Regions from separate parts of the Alteromonas sp. AWM4_230 genome, predicted to be linked through region 1. Evidence: riboswitches for the same ligand, from Rfam matches in the RefSeq annotation. Region 1 holds a riboswitch; the other holds the start of a gene.
The links. Region 1 has a riboswitch for thiamine pyrophosphate ahead of thiC (phosphomethylpyrimidine synthase ThiC). Riboswitches for the same ligand answer to the same signal wherever they lie in the genome.
Positions count from the first base shown of each region.

Region 1 (3,418 bases):
GAACGCTTAAATCGGCAAGCGTGATGGCGTCGCGGGTTATACCCGCGCCACCGCTTGAATCAACGCCGCCTATACACCATACCACCGGCAGCCTTGCGCTAGGTGGCTCTAGTATGGGTGTGGTTAGGTGGCTGTTTATCATTGCAATTCTACCTTGCTATCTGCAGTGTGATAAAGCTCAGCGCCCGATTGATTAAACGCATCAGCCATGTCTTTCATGCCTTTTTCTTTCTCAAACTCTTGGGCTTCTGCTTGTTTAGCGACGTCACGTACTTCCTGAGAAATTTTCATGCTGCAGAATTTTGGGCCGCACATAGAGCAGAAATGCGCAACTTTGCCAGAAGCCTGCGGCAAGGTTTCATCGTGATAGGCACGGGCAGTGTGAGGGTCAAGTGCTAAGTTAAACTGATCTTCCCATCTAAACTCGAAGCGCGCTTTCGACATAGCATTGTCGCGTATTTGCGCACCGGGATGGCCTTTTGCCAAGTCAGCAGCGTGGGCCGCTATTTTGTAGGTAATAAGCCCTTGCTTTACGTCTTCTTTGTTAGGTAAACCCAAATGCTCTTTAGGCGTTACGTAGCAAAGCATCGCGCAGCCGTACCAACCAATCATGGCGGCACCAATACCTGAGGTGAAGTGATCGTAGCCAGGTGCAATGTCTGTGGTAAGCGGGCCAAGGGTATAAAACGGCGCTTCGTGACAGTGCTTAAGCTGCTCTTCCATGTTCGCTTTAATCATGTGCATTGGCACATGCCCAGGGCCTTCAATCATGACCTGAACATCGTATTCCCATGCAATTTTAGTTAGCTCACCAAGGGTACGTAACTCAGAGAACTGCGCATCGTCGTTGGCATCGGCCACGCTACCTGGCCGCAAACCGTCACCTAGCGATAGCGCGACATCGTATTTCGCGCAAATTTCGCAAATATCGTGAAAGTGTTCGTACAAAAAGCTTTGCTGGTGGTGGCTTAAACACCACTTCGCCATGATTGAACCGCCGCGAGATACAATGCCAGTAACCCGCTTTGCGGTAAGGTGCACGTACTCTAGCAATACGCCAGCGTGAATAGTGAAGTAGTCTACCCCTTGCTCGGCCTGCTCAATTAGGGTGTCTTTAAACATCTCCCAGGTTAAGTCTTCAGCCACACCGTTTACTTTTTCCAGCGCTTGGTAAATAGGTACGGTGCCAAGAGGTACCGGGCTATTTCGCAGCAGCCACTCGCGGGTTTCGTGAATATTTCTGCCGGTAGATAAGTCCATGATGGTATCGGCGCCCCAGCGCGTTGACCACACCAGCTTTTCTACCTCTTCCTCAATAGACGACGTCACAGCCGAATTACCAATATTCGCGTTAATTTTCACCAAGAAGTTGCGGCCGATAATCATTGGCTCTAGTTCGGGGTGATTAATGTTACATGGAATGATGGCGCGGCCTGCGGCTACTTCTTGGCGAACAAATTCAGGCGTGATGGTATTGGGCAAATTCGCGCCAAAATGCTCGCCTTTGTGCTGCTGCGTTAGCTCCGCATCTTTAATAGCTTGGCGGCCCATGTTTTCACGAATGGCAATGTATTCCATTTCAGGGGTAATAATGCCCTGTCTTGCGTAGTGAAGCTGAGTGACGTTTTTTCCTGCTTTTGCTTTTAGTGGTTTGCGGCTGCGGAGAAAGCGGAAATCTTCGGTAAAAATGTCGTTTTCACGCTCTTTTGCAAAGCTTGATGATACGCCTTCTAGCTCGAATGTATCGCTGCGCTCTTCAATCCACTTCTGGCGAAGCGGACTTAAACCTTTATGTACATCTATGTTTTCTTGCGGGTCGCCGTAGGGCCCTGAGGTGTCATACACTGGAATAGGTGGGTTCGGCTCTAAGATAGGGTTTTCTTCGGTGCCACCGACTAGGCTATCGTGCTGGTGGATAAGGCGCATGGCCACGCGGATATCGTTGCGGCTACCACACTCGTAGTGGCGTGTGGAATTGGGGTAAGCTTCGCCCGCTAGTTCATTTATGAATTGCTGAGCTTGTTGGCGTTGTTCGCGTCTGTTCGACATAGCATTTTACCTTGTAAATTTAGGTTCTAAAAATGCTTGTCAGGAGTGAAGGAGAATACAAAGTGTAAGTGTAGAAGGGGATAAGCCCGTTACTTTAGCGAGATTGTTGGTGAAGGTACTGGTGATTACAGCCCTTTACACCGTTGATATTCACTTGATGATAAACTTGAGCAGTTTACCTTGAGTAACTAGCCACACCGTAATGGGTGTGTCTGTATCATCAACAGCAAAACAACTTCGCTTCACAACGCTAAACCTCGGTTTAACATTGTGCACATTGTATTTTCTTGTTCCCTTCGCAGGTATTAGCCTGATCAGGTTCTACGGATCCCACTTTCGCGGTCTCAGCTTACTGGGTTAACAGTGAAGCACTCCGACAAGTTGTTTGTTTCAGCTCGGGCTGTTTTTTATTGAAACAGCCCGAATTGAGAATTCCCTTTTACTATATCTTCAACTTTAGTTGGATTACAAGTACTACCAGAAAGCTAAACGAATATTCATTTAGCTAGCTAGTTGCTGTCCTTCCTTATAAAGCTGAAGTGCAGTGGCTGTGTCGTGCTTGCGTTCGCTAATTGCAGACAAAAGCAATAAATCTTCTTTGCGCGACTGCATTTTAGTGGCTTTAAGCAATGCTTTTTCCGCCAACACATCGTCGCCAGAGTTGAACGCCACTTGACCTAGCGTGGAATAAAGCTCAACGTTTTCTTCGTCTTGCTTTATCCAGCTTTCAAGTAAACGTAATGATGGCGATGCATCAGGAATATTAAGTTGCGTGAAAAGCGGGAATAGCGCGCTGTTCGGCCCACGTTTTTGCCATTCAACTAGTAAATTTTGTGCGTCGGCATGCATGCCTTGGTCAAGCAATTGCTGAATATAAGCGGCACGATAAGCGTCGTCGTGACGTAATTTGCGAGGCAGTGTGTCCCAATACGATTTAAGCTCCACTGCACCTTGCTTACTGGCAATTTCTGCAAACTTACCTTTAGCAATACGCTGGCTCCACGCGGTGTAGTCAGCTTTAGGCAAGGCTTTACGCCAGCCCGATAAATTCTCTTGAAGCACCTGCCACTTACCTAGCTTGGCAAGAATTTGCGCTTTTAACTGCACAACCTGCTTGTTGTCACGATCTTGCTCGTCTAGTTCGTTAAGCTTTTCGAGTGCTGCATCAAACTTTTCTTCAGCTACATCAATGCGTGCATGCATTACCGTTGCCGCTACTTTCGCTTTCGGAAAGTCCGTGGCCTGAACCAGAAAATACCGGGCTTTGGCTAGGTCGTCGTTGGCAAAGGCAATTTGCGCTGAGGCTAAGTAGTTAACACCTTCAAAATCACCATTGGTGGTTTTGCCTAATGCTTTTTGCGCCGAATCA
Region 1 is NZ_JBSWTB010000001.1:251,330-254,747, reverse strand. It holds gene thiE (thiamine phosphate synthase) at 1-142, opposite strand, end outside; gene thiC (phosphomethylpyrimidine synthase ThiC) at 139-2,049, opposite strand; TPP riboswitch at 2,324-2,435, opposite strand; gene ACXACS_RS01050 (heme biosynthesis HemY N-terminal domain-containing protein) at 2,551-3,418, opposite strand, start outside.

Region 2 (3,418 bases), 3.5 Mb from region 1:
CATCGCGAGGGTCATTGCTGAAACCACCAAACCCTCGAGTGTAATACTCGCGGTCAAATGCATTTTGAACCCACAGCGAGGTCTGCCAATCACCGTGTAACACTACAATTTCAGAATTAACCAGTGTTGTGCTTGGCGCGGTTACATCATGGCCGTCAGAAAAACGGTATTCGCTTTTATAGTCTATATCTAAGCGCCATAGCATGGTGTCTGTAAGTGCGTACTCACTGTAAATGTTTGCGGTCCACTTTGGTGACTGAGCCTGTCTTTGCTCAGATACTTCAGTACCGTCTGCTAGTGTATATCCTTCAAATGTAGCGCTTAGGTAACCAACGCTTGCATCTAACTGCCATGCATCGCTAGCAAACCAACTCAGTTCTAGCTCGGCCCCTTTGTTTGTACCCAAATCAGCATTATCGATAATATCTACAAAACCTGCCGTGCCGTCATCGCGAGTGATAACGTCAAAATCACTTACCTGCGTATCTGTTCTATCCATGTAGAAAATTGCAGCGCGAGCAACTAAGTCAGGCGTTAGCAAGGGGCCTTTTACACCCACTTCATAGTTCCAGTTGTATTCTTCATCAAAGAAACGTTGATTATCGTTTACTCGGCTGTCGGGATTAAAGCCTGCGCCTTTAAAACCCCGTGAAATGCTGCCGTAGTAGAAGTGGTCGCCTTGCGTATACTGAAGCGCTACCTTTCCGCCAACCATGGTGGTGTCAAACGCGCGTGTAAGTTGGTTGTTATCGGCGTAATCGAAATCGTAGTTTTCTACTCTCAACCCGGCTACAAGCACTAAGTTGTCCTTCAAACGGCTTTCCGTCTGAGCATAGATAGCAGTAGTCGTTGGGGTATATTCACTGGCAAAGTCACTATCAAGGTATGTGTACTGACGCAGTAATTTTTCTTCTGTGTTTTTATAAAATACGCCTACCGTCCAATCTGTCATTCCATCGAAAAGCGCTGCACTGTCTGATGACACAAAACGCACCTCACCGGTTTGGGTTTCAACATCGCGGTAGTACGCATCAAAAGACGTGTAACCCCAAGGGTGAAAACCATCGAATGTCCAATCTTCATCGTAGCCATAAGCGATGTTATGAGCCGCATGAGTGGCAATAAGTATGAAGTCGCCCGCGGCTGTACTGGTTGTTGAACGTGCGCTTACTGCATGCGTTTGGTGTTCGTCAAAGCCTGGCTCGTCAGACAGTGTTTTGTTATCGTTATCGAGCGAAAATGCATCGTAGCCGTTGTCAATATCATACCAGCGGTAGGTAAGTGCAAGCGTGGTTCGTTCGTCTACGCTGCCTTCAACGGCAAAGCGCAATGCGGTCTCATCGATATTGTTAGTGTCGCTTCTATCTAGAAAGGTGTTTTCTACAAAGCCATCGCTACGGTTATGCACAAGTGCAACGCGATATCCCCAATCCGAATTAATTTCATCACCCGTTGCCCCTTCAATACGGTAGCTCTCTTTGTTACCAATACGGGCTTCTACGTAGTCTGGCGCGTCGCTACCTACGTTATTACTAGAAAGCTTAACCGCACCAGCGAGTGCGCCTGTGCCGTAAAGCGTAGCCTGAGGTCCGCGATAGACTTCTAGTTGCTTTGTATCAAAAATGATACCTGCTGCGGCTAAACCTGAGAAGTCGAACTCATCAACGATGAAACTTACCGAAGGGTTGATTGGTTCAGCGAACTGGCTACGCTCGCCAATACCGCGAATTTGCACAAAGCGACCACGAGAAGCACCCGCTGCAAAATTAACGTTTGGAATACTGTTTAACACACTGTCGATGTGACTTGGCTGCCTGCTGCGAAGACGCTCTTGATCTAAAATTGTCGCGCTAGCACTTAGCTGGTCAAGTGTAGTTTGTCGAAAGTCACCAGATACGACGACTCGTTCAATATCAGAAGGCGTGTTTTTTGACGTGTTGTTTGCTGCAGATTCTTGCGCAAAGGCAGCAACAGAACTTGCTAGCAATGATAGTGTGAAAAGTGTTTTATACATGGGATCTCTTGTTCTTATTTAAGAAAAAAGATCCGGGTCTAACGGCAGGTGATAAGGCTATGCTGTGAACCATCCCTACGCCGGTATTATCCGGATCAGGTGTAAGGGTTCCCACGTGTGTGGATCTCAGACCGTAAACGGACACCCCTTGGTATAGTGTTGGGCTACGCAAATAGCAACCTCAACGTATGCGACGGAGTCTACCAGTTAGATACACGCCGTCAAGCAGATAAGACATTAAGCTAAGATCATAATTTTTATATGATATAAGGCATTCAATGCCCAAAGCTATTCAGCGTTAATATTCATATTAAGTCGACGTACTTCATCGTCAGTCTGTGCTTTTAAGCCTTCTAACGTTTTGCCGTGAGCCGTTGGTTGGCGAGTATCTGGGTCAACCTTTACGAACACAATATCATCTGCAAAGCAGATAGTTTTCTTAGTGGCCTTGTTGCGCACTAGACAACTTACGGTAATAGATGACCGGCCTACGGCTTTGGTTTCCAGACCAAACTCTACAATATCACCTTGCATCGCTGGTGATTCAAAACTAATTTCGCCAATATGCTTAGTCACTAAACAATTGGTCTCTAACTGACAGATTGCCCAAATGGCAGCCTCTTCGTCTATCCATTCTAACGCGCGGCCACCGAACAAAGAATTGGCGTAATTAAGATCATTTGGCATAACTAAACGCCGAGAAAGAAAGCGCATTCGAATTCCTCACAATAAATCGCTACTATAGCGTTAGATTATACCGAAAAAACTGATTCATGGCGCTAAATCAATTACGCGAATGGCTTCTTGCCCCCTATAGTAAAAAAAGCTGCGACAATGCCTGCGAAAACAGCTCACTCTTATCAGACGTAACTTACCCACTTCACCGAAGAATGCTGGTAATTTCTGGTTATGATACGTTCTGTGAAGCCGCACTATCCATTATTCAAACTTTAGCTGATGACACTTCCACTTTAAGCGTAGCGACCTTTACTAGTGCAGAGCTAAAAGGAAAGAGACGGAAAAAAGTGCTTGGCAGCGAGTACGATATTGCGACATTGGATTGTAGGGATTCTTTTAAGCCTGGTGATGCAATGGCAGTGGCAGGCATAGTAAAACACCACGGGTGTTTAATACTTATCTGTCCTGAGTTGGAACAGTGGAGCAGCAATGCTTCAGTTTCTTTTCTTTCAGAAGGCTTTACACTCGCCCATAGCCGATACCTGGCACGCTTTATTGACTGCCTGCATGCCGAAACTGGAATAGCAATACTTACTGAATCCACAGCTAGACTACCGGATTTAGCAACCTATCGAGTAGAGAAGCCTCCCTTAGATAATGCCTATAGAGGTTCGCTATTTCGTTCCAAAGAGCAAGAAAGCGCATACGGCCGTTTGTACCAGTCTT
Region 2 is NZ_JBSWTB010000001.1:3,760,952-3,764,369, forward strand. It holds gene ACXACS_RS16230 (TonB-dependent receptor) at 1-2,014, opposite strand, end outside; TPP riboswitch at 2,070-2,173, opposite strand; gene ACXACS_RS16235 (acyl-CoA thioesterase) at 2,303-2,728, opposite strand; gene ACXACS_RS16240 (GNAT family N-acetyltransferase) at 2,788-3,418, shown strand, end outside.
Region 2: linked by a shared signal. The riboswitch ahead of ACXACS_RS16230 (TonB-dependent receptor) and the one ahead of thiC (phosphomethylpyrimidine synthase ThiC) in region 1 are both predicted to bind thiamine pyrophosphate.